4 regions of the Paenarthrobacter sp. AMU7 genome follow, and region 1 is predicted to be linked to each of the others. Evidence: riboswitches for the same ligand, from Rfam matches in the RefSeq annotation. Region 1 holds a riboswitch; each other region holds the start of a gene.
What was found. Region 1 has a riboswitch for cyclic di-AMP ahead of ABQM86_RS04700 (hypothetical protein). Riboswitches for the same ligand answer to the same signal wherever they lie in the genome.
Positions count from the first base shown of each region.

Region 1 (5,621 bases):
CGCTACCTCATGGAGAACCCTAAACGAGTGGTCAGCAAAGCACAGATCCTGGACCGTGTGTGGGACTACGACTTCGGTGGACAAGCCAACATCGTGGAGCTCTACATTTCCTACCTGCGCAAGAAGATCGAAGCAAACCACCCTCCGATGATCCACACCATCCGCGGCGCCGGCTATGTCATCAAGCCTGCGGACTAGGCGTTGAGCACCCTTTCAGGAGTGGCCAAAAAGTCACACCGCAGTTGGCTCAGCCCCTCCGCGTGGCACCTGCGTACCCGACTGGTCCTGGTCGCCATGGCCTTGCTGGTCGCCATTTGCGCTGCCGTGGGAGTGGTCAGCTACGCCTCCATGGACATGGTGTTCAACAAGCAGCTCGACCGGCAGTTGGAGCAGGCGTCAAGCCGCGCGACCAGCTTCGGCAGGCCGCCGTCGAACTTTCCGTCCTCCCCCTCCGGAAGGCCGGACCCGCTGGAAGCGCGCGGCCAGGCCGCTGGAACGCTGAACGCACGGATCGATGGAACAACCGTGATCAATCCAGGCGTTATTGAGGCCTCCGGCAAGCGGGCCGAACTCACGGCGGACGACAAACAGATTCTGCTGTCGTTGCCCCGGGACAACCGGCCTGTGGACCGATCGCTCTCCTATGGGGATTACCGGCTCGTGGCCGTCGAAACTGCCGGCGACGTGATCGTGACGGGACTGCCTCTCGCGGACAAGCAAAGCGCCGAGGCCTCGCTGGTGTGGACCATGGTGCTGGTGTCGCTCGGCGGACTGGCTGTGATCGGCCTCGCGGGAACGGTAATCATCCGGCGGACCATGCGTCCATTGGAGCAGCTCTCCGAGGTAGCCACCAAAGTTTCCCGCCTCCCTCTCGACGCCGGTGAGGTGGCACTTGCGGTGCGGGTCCCGCCGTCGGCCGCCCATCCCGGAACCGAAGTCGGCAGCGTTGGCCATGCCCTCAACCAGATGCTGAACAACGTCTCCAGTGCTTTGGAAGCCCGCCAGGAAAGCGAAACCAAGGTGCGCCAGTTCGTCGCGGACGCGTCGCACGAACTTCGAACGCCGCTTACGGCCATCCGCGGTTACACCGAACTGTTGAGCATGACCGAGAACTTCACCGATGACGGCCGAAAGTCGCTGGCACGCGTCCGGAGCCAGTCCGAACGGATGACCACCCTGGTGGAGGATCTGCTGCTGCTTGCCAGGCTGGACGAAGGCCAGGCGCTCAAGATCACGGACGTGGACCTCACCCAGTTGGTGATTGAAACTGTCAGCGACGAGAAAATCATGGCACCGGACCAGATTTGGCAACTCCAACTCCCGGATGAACCCGTCACGGTCCGCGGCGACGTTACGCAACTGCACCAGGTCCTGGCCAATCTTCTCTCCAACGCCCGTAAACACACCGATGCCGGCACCACGGTGGTCACGAGCGTGATGCTCTCCGCCGACGGCAGCCCAGTGGTGACCGTAACGGACAACGGGCCCGGCATTCCAGAGGATTTCCAGGGCCGGATCTTCTCCCGTTTTGCCCGCGCCGACGCTGCGAGATCGGGGTCCGAGGGCACGTCGGGGCTGGGTCTGTCGATCGTTGAATCCATCGTGGAAGCTCACGGCGGCAGCGTGCACGTGGCGTCCCGTCCAGGGGGCACGGAATTCACCCTTCGATTCCCTGTGGTCGCCACCGAACAGAAGTTACGAACCCAGCAAGGCGACTCACCGTCGTCGTGATCTCTGTTACCTAAATGTGACTTCTACGAATTCCTCCTGTACCGTCGAAAGGGTGGGTCGCCCCAACTGGCCCACATCCGGGATGCGCCGAGCTCTGCCACTTCCCGGAGTCCGTACTTACTCCGAGGCAGAGACGGGGGACCCAGAGTCTCCGGGACCAGGCATTTATGCCGGACCCTTGGGGTGAAGCCGCAGCGTGATGCGCGGCCGGATGACCTCATCCGAACCCGACAGCTAACTCCGCAGGCGCTGAGAGGTAATCACACATGTCTGAATTTAATGATCAGACGCGCCCTTCCGCGCGTCACCGCGATGAGCACAACGCACCGTTGACCAAGTCGCAGGCTGTCCTCAAGAACGCTGCCCGCCAGGGCAAGTCCGGCCACCGCATGTCGGTTGTTGCCGGTGTTGTAGCTGCTGCGCTGGGCGTTGCATCGCTCGGTACTGCTGCCAACGCCGCCCTGACCCTTCCCGAGGTAAGCCGCGTTGCAGAGACCCAGGCGAATGCCCAGGTCAGCAACAACAAGACAGCTGAAATCTCCGCTTCCTTGGATGCAGCCGCTGCAAAGGGCGCCGCTGACAGGGCAGCCGTGGACAAAGCCGCAGCCGAAAAGGCCGCAGCCGAGAAGGCCGCGGCGGACCAGGCCGCCGCTGAAAAGGCCGCCGCCGAGAAGGCCGCTGCCGACCAGGCCGCCGCTGAAAAGGCCGCCGCTGATGCTGCAGCCAAGCAGGCCGCCGACGCCGCTGCTGCCGCCGCCGCTGCCGAAGCTGCAGCTGCTGCTGCCGCCCCCAAGGCCGTGGACGATCCCGCCGCTGCCAAAGCCTACGCTGCCAGCATCCTTGGCAACTACGGCTGGAGCGCCAGCGAAATGACTGCGCTGAACACCCTGTGGGAGAAGGAATCCAACTGGAGGACGACCGCCACCAACGCTTCCAGCGGTGCTTACGGCATTGTCCAGTCGCTGCCGGCTAGCAAGATGGCAACCGCGGGCGCTGATTGGCAGACCAACTACCAGACCCAAATCAAGTGGGGCTTGAACTACATCAAGGAACGCTACGGATCCCCGTCGGCCGCCCTGGGCTTCCACTTGGCCAACAACTGGTACTAAGCCAGACTGCTTGATTACCGCGCCGGTTGCCGCCGCCCGCACCAGTACAGACTGGAGCGGATGGCGGGAACCGGCGCGGTTTTCGCGTTACACAGACTCCGGTTCGGCTTCCAACGCGCTGCGCACCGCCGCGATGGACGCAGCAACATCCCCTGCATCCGTGGTCCAGTTACTCACCGAAATCCTGAGGATTTCACGGCCACGCCAGGAGGACCCGGACATCCACACCGCGCCCTCGGCCATCAGCCGTTGCGTGACACGGTGTGTGCGGTCATCACTGCCGAAGCTCACCGATACCTGCGTGAAGACGACGTCGTTGAGCACCTCGACTCCCGGAATCGCGGCGAGCCCCTCAGCCAACGCGCGGGCGTTTGCAGCGAGCCGCTCCACCATGGAGATCACCCCGTTACGGCCCAGTTGCCTCAGCGCCGCCCACACAGGGATGCCCCGGGCACGGCGGGACATCTCAGGCACTTTCTCGAAAGGATCTCCCGGGCCGGCATCCGTAGCAATGAGGTAACTTGTGTGAACACTGAAAGCACGCCTCAAGGCTTCCGGCCTCGCAACGATGGCCAAGCCGCAGTCGTAAGGAACATTCAGCGTCTTGTGGGCATCCGTGGCCCAGGAATCTGCTTCCTCTACTCCCGCCAGCCGGGCCCGCAGCGTCGGGCTAACGGCGGCCCATAAACCAAAAGCACCATCCACGTGCACCCATGCGCCGCGATCGTGGGCCACCGCAATGGCTTCCTGCATGGGATCAAAGGCGCCGGAATGCAGGTTGCCCGCTTGCAGACAGACCAGTGACAGTCCTGGTTGCTGGTCCATGGCCTCGGCAAGTGCGTCGGGGAGAATCCGTCCTTCCTCGTCGGCATCTACGGGCACGCAGGCACCCAATCCGAGATACCGCAAAGCCAGGTCCACTGCGGCGTGCCGCTCCCTGCCCGCAAAGGTGGTGATGCGTGGGGCGCCTGTCAGCCCCAGCGCCTCAAGGTCCCAACCCGCCTCGTCCATCAGATATTGGCGGCCCGCTGCCAACCCCACGAAGTTGGCGGTGGTGGCGCCGGTGGTGAATCCGACGTCGGCACTCGAAGGAAGGTGGAGAAGGTCCAGCAACCACGCGGCGGCAGATTCCTCGATGGCAGCAGCCGCCGGCGTAGCGAACCGAAGCCCCGTGTTCTGGTCCCACGCCGAAACGAGCCAATCCGCAGCCATGGCAGCGGGAAGGGTTCCGCCCATGACCCACCCAAAGAACCGTCCGGACTGGATCGCCATCAAGCCGGGCTCAGCCAGAGCGGCGAGCTCATCAACTACCTCCGCAGCATCGGTGGCCTCGTCCGGCAGCCGCGACGTCATGCTGTTGGCTACCTGATCGGCATCGGAGGACGGGCGGACAGGACGTGTTGGGACCGACGCAAGCCAGTCACCGGCATGGACCATGGCCCGCTCCAGTGCAGCACCGTACGCCTCCGGCATCGCAGACATGCCCACAGCCTACGCCCGGTTTATCGCTTGGAACAGTCCTAACCCGGCGGTACTAAAGGGTCAGCGTGAGGAGGTGCCCGCCGTCGTCGTCCTTTACCGAAATGACCGTCACGTCCGAGTAGTCCGGGATGCGCCACATGCCATCTTCAAGATGACCGGCGTCGCCTACTACCACGGTCCGCATCCCGGCTGCGCGCGCCGCAGCGATACCGGCTGGCGCATCTTCGAAGACCACGACGTCGGCCGGGTCGACTCCCAGCAGGGTGGCCGCCTTGAGGTAGCCCTCCGGGTGCGGCTTGCCGAGGGTTACGGCCTCCGAGGTAACGGTGGTGGTTGGCATGGAAAGCCCGGCAGCCTTCATGCGGATGCCCGCGAGGATATGGTCGGCTGACGTGACCAGGGCGATCGCTTCATCCGGCAAGGCACTCAACAGCGCTTCGGCGCCCGGCAGTGCAATCACGCCGTCTGTCCGCGTGCGCTCCATGGCGTCCAACTCAGCAGTCAGAGCCACGACGTCGGCACCCGCCGGAGCATAACGGCGCACCGTATCGCCGGAACGGACACCGTGGGAGGTCCGGAGAATCTCCTCGATGTCCAAGCCGTAGCGGCCAGCGAACTCAGACCACACCTGCTCCACGATGGCCGTGGAATCGACGAGTGTGCCGTCCATGTCGAAGAGGACGGCGCGGACGGTCAGCACGGGTGCGGCAGGATGGCTCATGGTTCCATCCTGCCGCACGCTCATGGGGTAGTGCTGAAGTATGACTTAGCCATTCGGCCGCTGCGGAAGGTATTGCACCGCCCACTGGTTGCCGTCAGGGTCAGCGAAGTAAACGAAGTGACCCCAGTCCTGGACGTCGACGTCGCTGACCTCCACGCCGTTGGCCTTGAGGTGTTCGTGGGCCTTGTTGATGTCCGCCACCACCACTTGCAGGTTGGGCGCAGAACCCGGAGGGGCGTCGGTGAGACCTTCACCGATGGCGATGGAACACGCCGAACCCGGAGGTGTCAGTTGCACGAAGCGGATGCCGTCCATGGGACGCTCATCGAAATCGGCGTTGAAACCAACCTTGTTGACGTAGAAGTCCTTCGCGCGATCGACGTCGGAGACAGGGACAAATACCAGTTCAAGTTTCCAGTCCATGCGCCACAGGCTAACGGGGCACGGCGGAAACCGGTAGGGGTCTACCTTTAGCCAGCCACGCCGTAGAGGCGGTCGCCGGCGTCGCCCAGACCGGGCACGATGTACGACTTCTCGTTGAGCTTCTCGTCAATCGAGGCGAGGACAATGTTCACATT
Region 1 covers NZ_CP165735.1:985,013-990,633, reverse strand. Annotated here, with positions in the region: gene ABQM86_RS04710 (response regulator transcription factor) at 1-198, shown strand, start outside; gene ABQM86_RS04705 (ATP-binding protein) at 202-1,731, shown strand; cyclic di-AMP (ydaO/yuaA leader) riboswitch at 1,807-1,994, shown strand; gene ABQM86_RS04700 (hypothetical protein) at 1,998-2,840, shown strand; gene ABQM86_RS04695 (aspartate aminotransferase family protein) at 2,928-4,322, opposite strand; gene ABQM86_RS04690 (HAD-IA family hydrolase) at 4,375-5,043, opposite strand; gene ABQM86_RS04685 (glyoxalase superfamily protein) at 5,089-5,466, opposite strand; gene upp (uracil phosphoribosyltransferase) at 5,514-5,621, opposite strand, start outside.

Region 2 (5,621 bases), 420 kb from region 1:
ACCTGGTGGCCGCAATGCGGGCCGTCGGGATGCACCTTGTAGGAGTCGGCGAGCTCATTACGCCCACACCGAAGGAAGTACTTCGGCAGGCAAAGGCTGTAGGCCAGGCGATATCGTCCAAGGTGGCCCTCCCTGCAGGGCCGGGCATCGCCACCGCTTAGCAGATCAAACCTGGCTGCGAACTATTCCGCACATAACTTAACGCCAAAGGCCGGTGCCCTCGAAGATGAACTCTTCGAAGACACCGGCCTTTGAACTGAAGCGTGAGGCTTATGCGCCAGCGCGTACGTAGGTCAGGGGACCCGTTGCGGTCAACCAGCTGATCGGGTGGATACCCGTCTGGTTGCCGTTGATGCCACCGCTGATGGCCTGGCCGTTGCCGATGTAGATGGCGACGTGGCCGGACTGGGCGATCATGTCACCGGGCTGGGGTGAGCTGACAACCTTGCCGTAGTTCATGAACTGCATGGGACCGAGGTCGCCAACGGGGATGCCTGCGGAGCCGAGTGCGCGCTCCACCATGGCGGTGCAGTCCTGCATGATGCCGATCTGGGCGTAAGCCGAGGCAACCATGGCGGCATTGACGCCACCAACAGCCGGAGCAGCAGCAGCCGCAGGAGCGGGAGCAGCAGCGGCCGGAGCGGCTGCAGCAGCCTTGGCAACAGGAGCCTTGGCGGCGGCAGTGGTGACTGCTGCCTTCTTGGCGACAGGAGCCGGAGCAACCGGTGCAGGCTTTTCGATAACCGGAGCTGCAACGGAAGCAACAGCGGGGCGCTCGAAGTTGACCGTAGCCGTAGCCAGGGCGGTAACAACCTGGGTGGGAGCGTCGGCCGAAACGGTCTCAGCGACCGTGGCCGGGCTGGAATCCCGCTGAACCGGAGCTTCAGCAGCGTGAGCTGCAATGGAGCCGGTCAACACAAGGCCCGAGGCTGCTGCGATAACAGCTGCCTGGCGGCCAGCGCCGGAAGCGTTGCTGGCAACTGCCTTGGAGATGGAGATGAACGGATTAGGACGTACGCTGTCCGCCTTACGACGGCCGCGAAGAATGCGTGAAGACATGAAAGAGCCTCTCCCGATGCCTGCGAGGTTAGCTGTCGGATTCGGATGGGAGTCACCCGGCCACTATCTCCCGCTGTTCAGCGGAAGCATCGTGACTTCACCCCAAGGCACGCTCGAAAGCGGCCCAAAATGGGTTCCCCGTCTCTGCCGTAAGGTTTGTCTGCGAACGGATTCCGGACTGCGGCAGAGCTAGGCAATCAGACCGGAAGTGCCCGCTACGTGGAACAGGCACAGGTACCACCGTACGCGATGATCACGCGGAAGTCACATTTAAGTAACGAGAAGTACGCTTCTGGCGTGTCGCAGTAACCGTTTCGAGATCTTCGCAGCTACGTAGAAAACCCCGTTATTCCGCGGGAGAAGGGCCCTCAGGGTCGTTCGAAGCAGCCAGTTTCCTGCGGGCAGTAACAGCCAGAAAAATAACGAGACCAACAGCAACAACCGCCAGGCCCACGATGCTCCATGGGAAGGGCTGGGAGGCGTCGGCCGCGGGCTCGCTGTTGCCGGTTCCCGACGCCGCAGAGCCCGGGGCCGCGGTTCCCGCCGTCGGCACCGCCGCTGAAGGTGTCGAAGCGGACGGAGCCGATGCGGACGGAGAGGCTGCCGCCGGGCCGCTGGCCGTCGTCGTGCTTCCTGCGGTGGCCGTGAAGGTAAAGGTGCCCTCGATGGGGTGCGAATCGCTGCTGACGACGCGCCAGACCACCGTGTATTCGCCGGCCGGAGCGCCTTCGCGCAACTTCTGGACCGCCTGGTTGTCGATGATTTCCACCGGGCCGTCGGCCCAGTTTTCGCCGCCCGCAGTGACCGTGACGCCCGAACCGATGGCGAGCGGCCGGTTGTTGAACGTGATGGAAACCGACGCCGGGACGTCCGTGACGCTGGTGCCACTGGCCGGCGTCGTGGATTCAGCGACGTCGTGGGCGGACGCCGGCGCCGCAGTAAACAGCAGGGCGGACGCGAAGGCAAGAGCAGCGACGACGGCGGCCAGAAGCGGGCGGATGGTACGCATGGGGCGGTTTCTCCTAGTGTTGGCTTCCTTACAGACTAGGCGAATCGTCCGGAGCGCCCGCACCGGACCGCATAGGATTTGAGGGCACACTCCCCCCGATCCCCGGAGTCTTTCATGCTTAAGCAAGGTTCTGCAGTAGACCGCTACTTCAAAATTACTGAACGTGGATCCACGTACTCGCGGGAAATTCGTGGCGGCTTCGCAACGTTCTTCGCCATGAGCTACATCGTGGTGTTGAACCCGCTGATTCTCTCCGGGGCGGATTCCAGTGGGGCATCCCTCGGCTTCACAGCCGTCGCAGCCACGACGGCCTTCGTGGCGGGCATCCTGACCATCCTCATGGGCGCGTGGGCCAAGCACCCATTCGCCGTTGCAACCGGGCTGGGCGTCAACGCCTTCGTTGCCGTCACGGTCGCCTCGCACCCGGAACTCACCTGGCCGGACATGATGGGCCTCGTGGTCCTCTCCGGCATCACCATGCTCATCCTGGTGCTGACCGGTTTCCGTACTGCCGTGTTCAAAGCCGTGCCGGAAGCGCTGAAAACGGCGATCGTGGTGGGCATCGGCCTCTTCATTGCACTGATCGGCCTGGTCAACGCAGGCTTTGTACGCCGGATTCCCGACGCCGCCGGCACCACGGTTCCCTTGGGCCTGGGCGTGGATGGCAAGCTCATGGGCTGGCCTACCTTGGTGTTCGCAGTGGGCCTCATCCTCACCATCGCCCTGGTGGTCCGCAAGGTCCGCGGCGCCATCCTCATCGGCATCGTGGTCTCCACGGCACTGGCAGCCATCCTCGAGTTCACCCTCCACATCGGCCCCAGCTTCGACGGCAAGAACGTCAACCCGCGCGGCTGGTCCCTCGTGGCTCCCACCCTCTCGGAGTGGGGCGCCCCGGACCTGTCCCTCATCGGCAAGGCCAACCCGTTCGGCGCGTTCCAGCACCTCGGTTTCATCGCTGCAGCACTGTTGGCGTTTGTGATCCTCCTCAGCATCTTCTTCGACGCCATGGGCACCATGGTGGGACTGGCCAACGAGGCCGGAACCGTGGACAAAGACGGCAACATCCCCAACGTCGACCGTGTCCTGCAGGTGGACGCCCTCGGCGCGATCGTGGGTGGTGGCGCGTCCGTTTCGTCCAACCAGATCTTTGTTGAGTCCGGCGCCGGCATCGGCGAAGGTGCCCGCACCGGCCTCGCCTCGATCGTCACGGGCGTGCTGTTCCTGGTGGCGATGTTCTTCACGCCCCTCATCAACCTTGTACCCTTCGAAGCCGTGGCTCCGGCACTGGTGGTTGTGGGCTTCATGATGGTCTCCCAGGTGGGCAAGATCGATTGGCAGGACTGGGGTGTCGGCATCCCTGCGTTCCTGACCATCTCCCTCATGCCGTTCACGTACTCGATCGCCAACGGCCTCGGTGCCGGCTTCATCTCCTACGTCCTGATCCGCACCTTCCAGGGCCGCGCCCGCGAAGTCCACCCGCTCATGTGGGCCGTGGCCGCTGCGTTCCTGCTGTTCTTCGGCATTGGAACCGTGGAGGAGCTGCTGGGCGTCAAGTAAGTCTCCTGCGGACCTAAGTCCGGAGTTTCAGACACCCGCCTGCTGGGAAAGCTGGTTTTCGTGTGCCCGTTCGGGTGTGCTTGAAGCATGGAAACCAGCATCACCCTCGCCGTAGACGTCAACCCTGGGCCGTGGAAGGGCCGCTTTGACGGAGACGGCACTGAACACCGCCGCTGGTGGCAGGCAGTAGCACCCCTGACGTCGCCCGCGCCCGCAACTGCCTCGCGTCCCGCCGTCGTGCTTGGTTTTTGCAGCGATGCCGGAGTGCGCCGCAACCAGGGCCGGGTCGGTGCTGCTGCGGCTCCCGCTGCCATCCGCACGGCGCTGGGTCCGCTGGCGTTCCATCTTGACCGGGACGTGTTCGACGCCGGTGACGTGGTGGTGGAGGAGGACTCACTGGAAGCCGGCCAAGAGCGCGCCGGACGCGCCATTACGGAACTGCTCGACGCCGGAAACCTCACCGTGGTGCTGGGCGGCGGCCACGAAACCGCGTTCGCCAGTTATCTTGGCGTGGCCGGTTCGGACACGGTCCGCGGCAAACGGCTTGGTGTCCTGAACCTGGATGCCCACTTTGACCTTCGCGACGAACCCACACCGAGCTCGGGTACGCCGTTCCTGCAGATGGCCCACGCAGAAGCCGCCGCCGGCCGCGAACTGCAGTACGCCGTCGTCGGAATTTCGGAGCCGAACAACACGCGCACCCTCTTCGACACCGCCGATCGCCTGGGAGTGAAGTACCTGCTCGATGAGCTGTGCACGCCGGAGGCAGTAGAGATTTTTGTTGCCGATTTCCTGGCCGGCGTGGACGTGCTGTACCTGACCATCGACCTGGACGTGATGCCTGCATCCGTGGCGCCCGGGGTCAGCGCACCCGCAGCCTATGGCGTGCCTTTGCCAGTGATCAACGCGGTCTGCCGGCAGGTTGCTGCGAGCGGGAAGCTCCTGCACCTGGACATAGCGGAGCTGAACCCGGAGTTTGATATCGATCACCGCACCGCGAAAGTGGCCGCGCGACTGGTGAACGCCCTGCTCGCCTAGCGTTCCCTTTTCCAGCCGCCTTCCTCCGCCTACTCTGTGGGGAGGGAAGGATGGCGATGCGCGGAACTCCTGTGCAGGACAAGTGGGCTTGGGTGGCAGGGCCGATAGCTGTGGCTCTGGGACTCGCAGCGCACATGGTGGCGGGCGGCAGCGCTCCTGCCCTACCCGTCCTCCTGGCCTTCGCCGCGTTGTGTGCGCTCGCCGCCCAACTTATTTCCCGTTGGGTGCACGGACCGCTGCTGCTGCTCCTCCTTTCCGGCTTGGCACAGCAGCTGCTGCACTTCGGTTTCGAGGCTTTCGGAGGGTACTTTCCCGGCAGCGGATTACTGGACCACTTGCACGGCGGCCCGGTCTTGGGGGATGTGCCAACCGGGGATGTGCCAACCGGGGCCGCGTCCGGTGGCGGCGACAGACACCTCCTCCTCTACACCCACATGGCAGCTGCGATCCTCACGCTGCTGGTGGCTGCGGGAGTGTCGTTCGCAGTGAGTCGCGCCAAGGCGTCCACAGCTCAACGGGCAGCAACCTTGCGCAACGTTGAGTAGCCCGGCGACTACCTGCGTAGCGCTGCGAAAGCCTGCGACATGAACTTTGATCCGGCCGCCGCCAGGCGCCTAGTGTCGTTGGCACGTGGTGTACCCGAGAGGCCAGGGAGCTGCCTGCAAAGCAGCGCACGCGGGTTCGAATCCCGCCACCACGTCTGAGTGGCCCCGAGACCGGAGCCCCTCCCTGCGTCGCATTTGAGGGCAATGTTCGCTCCAACATTGCCATCAAATGCCACCTCGCGGGAGCATGAGGTGAGGCGCAGGGACTTTGCTGACCGCAACAACACGGCCGCTCCTTTGCGCAGCGGAGGCGCAGCACCATGTCACCCAGCACTGAGCCGGCGGACGGTTTCCTGACCGACTACTACCAGCACGTGGCAGAGGACGATGTCCGCAGCTACACCCCTGAAACG
Region 2 covers NZ_CP165735.1:569,894-575,514, reverse strand. Annotated here, with positions in the region: gene ABQM86_RS02830 (FAD-dependent monooxygenase) at 1-161, shown strand, start outside; gene ABQM86_RS02825 (hypothetical protein) at 271-1,059, opposite strand; cyclic di-AMP (ydaO/yuaA leader) riboswitch at 1,063-1,255, opposite strand; gene ABQM86_RS02820 (copper resistance protein CopC) at 1,406-2,068, opposite strand; gene ABQM86_RS02815 (NCS2 family permease) at 2,183-3,625, shown strand; gene hutG (formimidoylglutamase) at 3,713-4,663, shown strand; gene ABQM86_RS02805 (hypothetical protein) at 4,720-5,208, shown strand; tRNA gene ABQM86_RS02800 (tRNA-Cys) at 5,293-5,363, shown strand; gene ABQM86_RS02795 (NAD-glutamate dehydrogenase) at 5,529-5,621, shown strand, end outside.
Region 2: linked by a shared signal. The riboswitch ahead of ABQM86_RS02825 (hypothetical protein) and the one ahead of ABQM86_RS04700 (hypothetical protein) in region 1 are both predicted to bind cyclic di-AMP.

Region 3 (5,621 bases), 1.4 Mb from region 1:
CGGAATTCGTGGACACCTGCGGCCGTGATGGCTACGCGGAACTCGTTGTTCTTGATTTCTTTGGGGACGCCGATGATCATCTGTGGGCTCCATCGTTAGCGGCCTTTTCGGCCGAAAATGTGTTGCGGGCTGTGATTCCAGAATAAATCCGGCTGTGAGGCAGGCGACATGGGTTTTGCCGCGCACAGGCGGAGGCGCCCCGGAAACTCAAGGATCTTCACCTCTGCATCTCGACATTTGTCGAGCCCTGGAGCGTCAGGTGTCGCCTGCTGTTGGTACGCTTTCCTGATGCAGCAGGACGTGGAACAGATCGTTGAACGCGTGGCGTTGAAGCTGGGCCGCGGCCTGTCCCTCGAAGACCTCGACGGCGTCCTCCTCGCGTACAGCTCCAACCAGTCGCACGCCGACCGCGTCCGCGTGAACTTCCTCCTCAGCAAGCGTGTCCCCAGCGACGTCAGCGCGTGGCAACTGTCCCACGGCATCGCCACGGCGGTGCGTCCCGTCGTCGTTCCCGCCAACGAGGAACTCGGAATGCTGGGCCGCGTCTGCGTGCCGCTCCTGGTGCGCGGCTTCCGCGTGGGCTACTTGTGGGTCCAGCTGGACGTTGAAGAACAAAGTCCGACGGCGATACTCGCCGAGTTGCCCGGCGTGCGTGATGAGTTGGACCTGTTGGCGGGTTTGCTCCTCGATTCAAACACTGCAGAGTCGGAATTCCGGCGCAGGCGCGAGCAGGAGTTCCTCTCGGCCTGCAGTGGCGAATCGAATGCCGTGGCGGCCGTGGCCGGGTGGAAGGAGATCCAAGGCCGCGGTCCATGGCAACTGGTGACCATCCTGGACGCGGACGGCGCGAGGTCCGACGTCGATCCCCTCGCCGCAACCCTTACGCACCGAACAGCTGCACTGCAGTCCACCATCGGCGTCAACGCTGCGTTGTTCAGCGCCGGAACGGAGACGCATTCCGTGGTCCTGTTTCGAGAGTCCGGTGGTCGGGCGGACCACGCCCAGGTGCTGGTCCACTATCAACTGGAACTCGCCAAGCGCTCCGGCAGGGCGGTGGACCGGGTGATCCTGGGCATCAGCGAGCCGTTCCAGGTGATCCGGCAGCTCGCAGGAGCGTACCGGCAGTCCAAGGTTGCAGCGCAGGCTGCCGTCGTCGATCAACCCCTCGGCGAGCTCGTGGACAGCCGGTCCGTAGGCGTCTATCAGCTCTTCGACCGCTTGCTGGCACCCGGAGGTTGGGACGACACAGGTTCCGTGCACTTCCGAACGCTGGAGGACCAGGACAAGAACGGCGAACTCCTGCCCGTCCTGGAACTCCTCTATGACAGTGATGGTTCAGTGCAGGACGTCGCGGCCAAACTCCATCTCCACAGGAGCAGCATCTACAACAGGCTCGGCCGGATCCGGCAGCTCATCGGCGCTGACCCGTTGAGCGGAGCGATCCGCGTCGAATTGCACGCTGCCTTGAAAGCTCGCCGCTGGGCCGGCCGGCCGCGGATCTGAGGTTGTCAAGAACAATGAGCAGGCGCCCGGTGCGGGCGCCTGCTCATTGGCACGGTCTTGCTTTACGGCCGCCTCAGGCGCTGGCAGCTCCAGCGGCCCAATCGACGCCGGAACGTGGCCGTCCGGCTGCTGCTGCAGTACCGGCTGTGCCATCCCACATGCGTGGTGGTGCGTGGCAAGCGGGTGCTCATTTGAGGGTGTCCTTTGCCGCGTCAAGGATTTCTTCAAGTGCCGTCCCGGAGGGCTGCGGCGCGGTGGCCGCACTGGGCTTGCCCGAGGGCTTGGGTTTGGTGGTCTGCGTGGGAGTCCCCGTCGGCGTGGGGGTAGGAGCCGGCGTGGGTGTGACCGTCGGTGTGGTTGTGGGCGTCGGAGTCGTGGGTGGCGTGGTGATCGTGTCCGACGGCGCCTCGCTGGGTGCCGGCGCCGGCTGGGTGGGGATCGGGCTGGCGGTGGCCGGGTCCGCGGCGATGGTTGACGGCACTGCGGACGGGACCCATACGGGGTCGGCCAAGGAAACTTTCGGGGTGGGAACCGACGACGGCGACCCTGGTGCGGGTGCCTCCGGAACCGTGGCCGGTTGGCCGCCTGCCGACGTCGCAGCAGCTGACGCGGAGGGCGATGATGCCCTTGAGTAGGAGGCGCTGGGCGCGGGAGTCGCCGAGCCTGAATTCCGGTCGGCGCCGCTGGCTTCCTGGGAGGGGGTCTCCTGGCCGAAGAATGGCAGCTCGAGGGCCTGCCCCAGGGTACCGGCTGTCAGGAGCAACCCGAGAGCGCCGGCCACCACGGCCATGCGCTGGCTCATGTGTTTGACGGATGCAGCTTTCCGCAGGACCGTATGGGGTTCCCGGCCTGGCGAAGAGCCACCAAAGCCCGGCTTGGCGGCCGTGGGCGCAGCTGCAGGTTTGCGGAGATCCTTGCGGCTCGCCAGTGCTGCCGAGGCCGTTGCGGCCGCCGCGACCTGGGCAGGGGACTTGCCCCGCGGTGGCTCAGTGCGGGCGGACTCGGCCACCACCGGAATGGCGGCAGTTACGGGCTCCGGGGTGTCGGGTTCCTGAGAACCGTGGTTCGGGGCGGCCTGCTGCACGATGGGAATGGCCGCGGTAGGAGGCCCTGGCGTAGTGGAGGCCGGAGCTGCAGCCTGTGCTGCCTCCACGACGGGAATCGCCGCAGTTGCGGGTTCCTCCTGTGCGGCCGTTTCCGGGGCCGGCTGCGAGGCCGATGCTTCAGGCGCGATCACGGCCCGTGCCGCACGCTCCCGCTCGGCCGCGCGCGCGGCTGCACGCGTGGTATGTGTTGCGACGGCGGGGATAGCCGCAGTGGCGGCCTCCGGCGTCGTGCTTGTCGTTCCGGGTGCGGCCACAGTGTCTGGCTGCGCGCTGAGGGGGGATCCGCTGGGGTGGGCCCGACGGCGTCCGGTTGGCTTGGTGCGCCCGCGTTCAGTCTCGGCGCGGCGCGGCTGATCCATGGTTGGGGACATGGTGGTTGCCTCTCAACGCCTTCGAGGTTAGCTGTCGGGTTCGGACGAGGCCGTCCGGCCGCCGTAGCGGCTTCACCCCAAGGACTTGGGAAAGTCCGGGAACTTTTGGGTCCCCCGCCTCTGCCGCGGGTCTGGCGGATTCCGGAATGCGGCAGAGCTCGGCGTCATTCCGGAAGCGGCCCAGCGGAGATACGGGTCGCCCTACGACGGTACATGAGCCGGAAAGTAAAGTCACATTAATATAACGGACGGTAGGCCTCCCCGGATGAGAGGGTCCTGGCACTTAGGCTTCGGGGCCGGCGCTGGGAGCTCCCGGTGCGGCAGCCACCACGGCCAAGATATCCATCGCCTGGGACTAGCTTCCGCGTGCACCGGCAGGTAGACATTGTCTATGGACCTGCCTGTGATGCCACCCGTCTCGCCCATGCTCGCCAAATCCGTTCCGGCCATCCCCGATGTTGGGCACTACGAGCCCAAGTGGGACGGCTTCCGGACCATAGTCTTCAAGGACGGCGATGAGATCATTCTGGGCAGTCGCAACGAGAAACCCATGACCCGCTACTTTCCCGAACTGGTGGAGGCGCTGCGGAAGAACCTTCCGGACAAATGCGTGATCGACGGCGAGATTGTCCTGATCGAGGGCAACCGGCTGGAGTTCGAGGTGCTGCAGCAGCGGATCCACCCCGCGGACAGCCGGGTCCGGATGCTCGCCGAGAAGACTCCGGCGTCCATGATCGCGTTCGATATCCTTGCCCTCGGCGATGACGACCTGATGGGCACTCCCTTTTCGGAGCGTCGGGCCATCCTGGAACATGCGCTCGCCAAGGCGGAGCCGCCCGTTTACGTCACCCCTGCAGTCACGGACCTTGAGCGTGCAAAGGAATGGTTCGTGCAGTTGGAAGGCGCAGGCCTGGACGGTGTGCTGTCCAAGCCCTTGGATGGGACGTACTTGCCCAACAAGCGCGTGATGTTCAAGACCAAGCACGAGCGCACTGCGGACTGCGTGGTGGCCGGCTTCCGCTGGCACAAGACCGCGAAAGTTGTGGGGTCCATGCTGTTGGGTCTTTATAACGACGCCGGCCGGCTCCAGCATGTGGGGGTGGTGGCCTCCTTCCCCATGGCCCGCAGGGAAAGCCTGGTAGCTGAGCTCGAGCCGTATCAGGTTGAACTGGGCGAGCATCCCTGGGGTGAGTGGGCCAGCCAGGGCGACGGAGCCGGCGGTTCCAGGATGCCCGGTGCCCAAAGCCGGTGGAGCGCGGGCAAGGATTTCTCGTTTGTGCCCCTGCGTCCCGAGCTGGTCATCGAGGTGGCCTACGACTACATGGAGGGCGAGCGGTTCCGGCACACCACGCAGTTCAGGCGGTGGCGGCCGGACCGAACGCCGGAGAGCTGCACTTACTCCCAGTTGGAAGAGCCGGCGGATTACGATCTTGGGGAGCTCCTGGGGCTGCCGTAGCTTGGCGCCCGCAGTTGCTTACTCCTCGTGTCCTTGGTCGCTGCTCATGCTGCCCTCGGCCGGCGGGGTTTCTCCCGGGGGCACTCCTCCGCCTGGTTCCAAGCCCGTGACGTTCCCGTCGAGGGGATCGGGGTTGGAGGATGCGGCGGGGTCCTCGTCTTCGTCCTGGCGCAATTCGGGGTCGGCGTTGACGTCATTCTTGGTGGTGGCCGGGGGCGTTGCGGCACCGTAGGGGCCAGTGGCGCCGGTTGCGCCGAAGCCTTGCTCGTCCTTGTTATCTCCAGTGGTCACGATCAGCCCTTTCATAAGCAAACTTACTAATGCGATGGCTTCGCCAGCCTAGCCGGGACGCGTGGACTCATCAAGGCGCCTGGCCGTGAAGCGCTGTCGCTGCAACGAAACTCCGGATGGCGTCCGCCACAGCCTGGGGCCGCATGTGTTGCGCTACATGCCCGACGCCGGGGATCTCCACCAAGCGCCCCTGGTCAACGGCCCTCGAAAGCCGAAGCGACCAGTCCGGGCCGGCCACGTTGTCGCGGCTTCCCCTTAGGACCAGCACAGGGACCTTGATACCAGCCAAGCGTTTCTCGGTGGGGTACGTCATCATCACCGGCAGTTCAGTAAGGTACCAGCGCGGACCGCAGCGGAGATAGTCCGACGTGACGATCAAATTGGAGGAGGGGCTTTCGCGGAGCATCCCGTCAAGGAGAAGAGCCACGGACTGGCGCCTCACGTTTTTGTGCCGCGAATCAACCACTGGCCCCATCAGCACCACCTGGCGGACCCGATCCGGTGAATGCAAAGCCGCCTCGATAACAAACTGCGCACCCATCGAATGGCCCACCAAAACGTACGAACCGATGCCGCGGGAAGCGAGGGCCTCCGCAATGAAGGCGCCGTAGTCCTCCACCGAAAGCTGTCGATCAGGCTTTGGAGTCCCTCCAAACCCCGGGAGGTCCAAGGAGTAGGTGGGTGCGCTCGCTGCAAGGACTGTGTGCAGCCGGGCCAAATAGCGGTGTGAGACTCCGATGCCGTGAACCAGGACATAGACGGGCCCGGTGGGATCGGCCTCAGAGCCGGCAGCGGGGACAGCGGCAGGCTCAGGCGTGCCCCCAGCCCACAGGATCCGCCCCTTCAATCCCAGAACTTCTACGTCTGCAGACAGCATTGCTGCCGGCCTGCTCC
Region 3 covers NZ_CP165735.1:4,333,107-4,338,727, reverse strand. Annotated here, with positions in the region: gene ald (alanine dehydrogenase) at 1-80, opposite strand, end outside; gene ABQM86_RS19905 (PucR family transcriptional regulator) at 286-1,503, shown strand; gene ABQM86_RS19900 (hypothetical protein) at 1,691-2,980, opposite strand; cyclic di-AMP (ydaO/yuaA leader) riboswitch at 2,983-3,127, opposite strand; gene ABQM86_RS19895 (ATP-dependent DNA ligase) at 3,372-4,436, shown strand; gene ABQM86_RS19890 (DUF6480 family protein) at 4,455-4,727, opposite strand; gene ABQM86_RS19885 (alpha/beta fold hydrolase) at 4,798-5,604, opposite strand.
Region 3: linked by a shared signal. The riboswitch ahead of ABQM86_RS19900 (hypothetical protein) and the one ahead of ABQM86_RS04700 (hypothetical protein) in region 1 are both predicted to bind cyclic di-AMP.

Region 4 (5,621 bases), 220 kb from region 1:
CGCCGTAAGAGCCCGTTGCGCCAGGTTGCCGATTTCGCCGCAGCCAGTGGTGTAGGGCAAAAGGCCGGAGTTGCGCTTGCCGCCACCGGACTTGCCCTGACTGTCGGTCTGCCGGCCACCAGCCCGGTAATGGCAACCTCGGAATCCGGTCAGACCGAGTCGGCCCTGGCCGTCACCGGGGGCAGCCAGCCCGAGGTTTCCGCCGCTGCATCAGCCAAGATCGACTTCAGCCGTGCTGCGGTAGCTACCGCCGCCGACCCCGACGGCAAGCTGAAGCAGCTGCTCAGTGCGCAGTCCGCCGACAGCATCCAGCGTGCCTCGTCCACGGGCACCATGGCCAGCCCCCTGGACACCCTGACCACGGCTTCCCCGTTCGGCTACCGCATCAGCCCCCTCACAGGTGGTGCCGGTGACTTCCACCGCGGCCAGGACTTCGTGGCCCAGTGCGGCACGGCCGTCCATGCTGCGGCCAGTGGCAAGGTCACCTTTGCGGGATGGCACGAGTACGGCGGAGGCAACCGCGTGGTGGTAGACCACGGCAACGGCCTTGAGACCACGTACAACCACTTGTCGTCCTTCACCGTCAAAGTAGGCCAGACGGTCAGCCGCGGCGACACTGTAGCGCTGAGCGGCACCACGGGCGCCTCCACCGGCTGCCACCTCCACTTCGAAGTACAGGTCAACGGTGAAGTTGTTGACCCCATGGGCTGGCTCTAAGTCCAGTTGATGGTTGTCTCTCGCATTGGTGACACACCCCGTGACCTGAATGTGACATTCGCGTTCAACTGTTGTACCGTACAAAGCGCATCGGCTTTTTAGGGGGCCGGTGCACTTGAGTGGATTGCCTAGCTCTGCCACCACTCGAGGTCCGTTCGCATAAATCGTCTGGCAGGGGCGGGGGAACCACTTCTGGTCTTCGCAAGAAGGCCTTGGGGTTAAGTCGCAAAGCTTCCTTGAAGCAGCGTGGCCGGATGACTCCCATCCGAATCCGACAGCTCACCTCGCAGGCATTGGGAGAGGCTACCTTCGTGTCATCACGCACTACCCCTGCGCGCCACCGCGCCGAATCGGTTCGTACGAACCCCTTGAACACGCTTTCCAAGGCTGTTTCATCCAACGCCGGTACCGTTGGCCGTCAGGCCGTCGTACTGGCAGCAGCCTCAGGCCTCGTCCTCAGTGTCGGTCTGCCGGCCCAGGCAGCGGACACCGACGTTTCCAAGTCGGAAGCCTCCAGCACCCAGCAGATGGTCACCACTGCGGTAGTCACCGCAGAGCCCACCGCCACCGTTTCCTTCGAGAGCCCCGTAGTGGCCACCAAGGAAGCTCCCAAGGTTGTGCAGCGCGCTTCGCAGACCACCCAGCGCACCGCGGCCAACGGCAACCAGGCCACCGCAGGCGCCGTGACTGCGAAGTCGTCCGAAGCCAAGGATGCTGCTTCCAGCGCCGCCGCTTCCGGCCTCGCCGCGATCGCCTACACCGGAATCGGCCACCCTTACGTTTGGGGCGGCACCACGCCCAACGGATGGGACTGCTCCGGCTTCACCCAGTGGGTCTACGCCCAGGCCGGCATCAGCATCCCGCGCGTCAACGCCTGGACGGCCATGAAGCCCACCAGCACTCCTGTCCCCGGTGACCTGGTCATGCAGAACGGCGGAGCACACGTAGGCATCTACGTTGGCAACGGCATGATGATCAGCGCATTGAACCCGGGACAGGGCACGCTCCTGCACTCGGCTGCCTCCACGGGCACGTCCTCCTTCTTTACCCTCCGCTAGAAACAATCCGGTTCGGGGTTCGCCAGCATGCCCCCAAGTGCTGGCGCGCCAATGAGCCGCGTGTACCCCAACTGCACGCGGATACGAAAAGAGAAAACCATGACCAGTGCATCCAAGGTTGCACGGCATCGCGCTGAGGCCCCCAAGACCAGCTCGCTTGCCGTGATCGCCAAGGCCGTCAGTGAAAACGCCGGCGGCGTCGGCCGCCAGGCGGCTGTTATTGCCGCAGCTTCAGGCCTGGTCCTGACCGGCAGTGTTGCTGCCAACGCGGCCGACACCACCGTGGACCGTGAGTCCACCGCGACGTCCACCCTTGACGTCCAGTCGGTAGTCCAGGCCACCATCGCTGCGGACTCCACCGTTGCCATCTCCTACGAGCGCCCCGTGGTCACCACGGTGCAGGCTCCGGCCCCCGTAGAGAAGAAGGCTCCTGCGAAGGCAGAAACCAAGAAGGCAGCAGAAAGCACGGCAACTGCCGGCAACGCCACACTGGCCGTCAACACCGCGGCTCCTGAGGCAAAGGCTCCGGCCGCTGCAAGTGGCCTGGGTGCTGCAATTGCCGCTGCCGCCTATGCGCAGCTCGGCGTCACCCAGGACTGCACCATGCTGGTAACCAACTCCCTGGCAGCTGTTGGCATCAACTTCCACGACTGGCCGGCCGGCTACCTCTCCCTCGGCCGCACGGTCAGCGCAGCGGAAGCGAAGCCGGGCGACCTCGCCTACTACGCCAACGGCGGTCTGGCCGGACAGGCCCACATCGCTGTATACGTCGGCAACGGCCAGGCAGTCCACGGTGGATGGAACGGATCCACCACGGCACTGTTCAGCGTCAACGTAGGCTCCGGCCCGGTTTTCATCCGCGTGAACGGCTGATCCAGCCTTTGGTTTTGACAGCAACACCCCGCAGGCTCAGGCCGGCGGGGTGTTCTGCTTTAAGGGACGGATTCGGCTCCAGGCCCCTTAACCTCGCATGAACTCTTGGCGACACTGCACGGGAAACGACCGAAAAATTCGTTGATACGGCATATGAGTGCTTACCCTTATCTTGTCGATCCACAGCCCGTACAAGCAGAGGGCAGCCGGCCCTCGTGCCCCTGACGGGTGCGGCCGTGAAGAGGTACGTGCATGCGCACACTCGTTCTGAATGCTGGATATGAACCGCTGGCGGTAATAACATTCCGCCGGGCGCTGGTCCTAGTGTTGACTGGGAAAGCTAGCGTAGTGGCCGAAGGCGACGAGCCTGTCGTCGGGCCACAGGAGATTCTCGGACGCCCCTCCGTGATCCTCCTTAACCGCTACATCCGTCCCCGGTACAACAGGATTACCGCCGTGAGCCGACGCGGGGTCCTTCGCCGCGACGGCCATCGCTGCGCCTATTGCGGGAAAACAGCCCACACCATAGACCACGTCCACCCCAAATCCAGGGGCGGCGCGGATTCCTGGGAAAACCTGGTCGCGGCGTGTCTGAAATGCAACAACGCCAAGAGCGACCACACGCTGGCTGAAATGGGTTGGAAACTCCGTTTCACGCCTGGAGTGCCCCAGGGAACCATGTGGCAGATCAAAGAACTCGAGAAACCTGCGCCGGACTGGGACCCGTTCCTGTTGCCGGAATCCGCTGCCTGATCGATTTCTGCTGAACTCCGGCCGCCCCGGTAATCTGGGCGAATGGAGTTCAATGCCGTGATTCTGGCGGGTGGCAGGGCCACCCGCCTCGGTGGCGTGCCCAAGCCGTCGTTGATGTACGACGGCGGGACGCTCCTTTCACGCGCCCTGCAGGCGGCCCGGGGTGCGTCAGCTGTGGTGGTGGTAGGTCCTGACGCTTCAGGAACGGGCGGTGAGCCGTTACCGGTCGAGGTGCTGCGGGCACGGGAGGAACCGGCATTTGCGGGTCCCGCCGCAGCGATTGCTGCGGGGTTGGCGGCGATGAAGGACAACGGAAACAACGCTCCCTGGACGCTCGTCCTGGCATGCGATATGCCGCACGTGTCCCGTGGCGTTTCGTTCCTCTGGAAAGCCCTGGAGGCCCATGCGGGGGTGGACGGTGCCATGGCTGTCTCTGCCGATGGCCGGAAGCAGCCCCTCCTTGGTGCCTACGGCACCAGTGCCCTCGAACGGGAAGTGGCTCAAGCTTCCGAAGGTTCCGGGTTAACGAACGCTTCAGTGTTCCGCCTGCTTGCTAGGCTGAACCTGCTGGACGTAGCCGTCCCCCCAGGCTCCACGGATGACGTGGATACATGGGAGGACGCTGCGGCCCTGGGCATTGACTACAAGTTGGAGGCGGACGTGAAGAGCCAGGAAGAGACGCTCGAGGAATGGTGCCGCACACTGCTGCAGGCATTCGAGCTTGAAGGCGTTGAAGTGGACGTCAATGAAGTGCTCGCTGTTGCCGGAGTGGCGGCGCACTCAGTGGTGCGCCCCGCAGCGCCCTTGACCACCTTCATTGCCGGCTACGCGGCGGGCATGGCCCGCGGCATTGGCCAGGCAAGCGATGATGCGTCCATGAATGCCGCCTTGGAACTGGCCCGCAAAGTTGCCAAGGAGTACTCGGAGTCCGAGGCTGACGCCGAATGACGGAGGCCCCCGCCGAGGGCCATCACGCGGCACACACCTGGCAGGAGGCCCGGCAGCGGGCGTTCGATTGTGCCGCTCCCATCCCTCCGGCTCCTGTCCCGCTCAGGTCAGCCCTCGGCCGCACCCTAGCTGCCGATGCCCGGGCGGTGCAGGATATGCCGCACTACGCTTCCTCAGCCATGGATGGGTGGGCCGTCAACGGAAGCGGTCCGTGGATCCTGAGTGAACCGGGCCAGAGGCTTGCTCCCCACCAAGCAAGTCCCATTGTTACGGGCGGGCTGATTCCGCCGGGTGCTAAAGCAGTACTTCGCAGCGAGAGCGGCGTCATAACCACCGACGACGACGGCCTTCCGGTCCTTGCGCTGGGCGGAACCGCCAAACCCGGCGAACCCCGCAACGGCCAGCACATCCGTAAAGCCGCAGAAGAAGCGGCGGCGGGGGAGGTCTTGCTTACTGCCGGAACCGTGCTCAACCCGGCCCACATCGCTTTGGCTGCGCTGGCCGGTCTGGACCAGCTGGAGGTCCTCGGCAAGCCGCTGGTCAGGTTTCTGCTGACGGGCTCCGAGGTTGTGGCACAAGGGGTTCCGCTGCCCGGACAAGTGCGTGATACTTTCGGCCCGCAATTGGGCGCTGTGGTGGAGCTCCTTGGTGGCATCGCAGGAGAGCAGCTCAGGGTGGGCGACAACTATGAAGAATGGATTTCCGCACTCCAGGACACCGAACCGGCCCTGGATGAGCTGACAGCTGATGACCCTTACCAGGAAACTGAGCCCCCGGCGGACGTCGTCATCACTACCGGCGGGACCGGTCGGTCCGGGACTGACCACTTCAGGCGGGCCGTGGCTGAACTCGGCGGCCGGCTGTTGATCGACGGCATTGCCATGCGCCCCGGTCATCCTGCTGTGCTGGCTGAACTGCCCGATGGCCGTTTTGTGCTGGGCCTGCCGGGAAATCCACTTGCCGCGATGATGGCGCTGCTAACGGTGGGTGCGCCGTTGCTGGCGGCTTTGGGTCATCGGCAGCTGGACGGGGTAGGTGAAGTTCCTTGCGGCGCCATGATCGACGCGGATCCCGGCCGGACCCGCCTGATGCCGTTCAAGCTGGTGTATGGCCTGGCATCGCCGGCGCAGCACACGGGTCCCGGGATGATGCGGGGCCTGGCCGGCGCGGACGGGGTCATGGTGGTACCGCCCCACGGAGTCCAACTGGGCGAGCTGGTCCCGGCGTTTGCCTTGCCGTGGGGCAAACCGTTGCCCGCGCCCAAGTCCGCGG
Region 4 covers NZ_CP165735.1:1,202,517-1,208,137, forward strand. Annotated here, with positions in the region: gene ABQM86_RS05675 (M23 family metallopeptidase) at 1-717, shown strand, start outside; cyclic di-AMP (ydaO/yuaA leader) riboswitch at 843-1,024, shown strand; gene ABQM86_RS05680 (C40 family peptidase) at 1,029-1,775, shown strand; gene ABQM86_RS05685 (NlpC/P60 family protein) at 1,875-2,648, shown strand; gene ABQM86_RS05690 (HNH endonuclease) at 2,901-3,401, shown strand; gene ABQM86_RS05695 (NTP transferase domain-containing protein) at 3,444-4,349, shown strand; gene ABQM86_RS05700 (molybdopterin molybdotransferase MoeA) at 4,346-5,621, shown strand, end outside.
Region 4: linked by a shared signal. The riboswitch ahead of ABQM86_RS05680 (C40 family peptidase) and the one ahead of ABQM86_RS04700 (hypothetical protein) in region 1 are both predicted to bind cyclic di-AMP.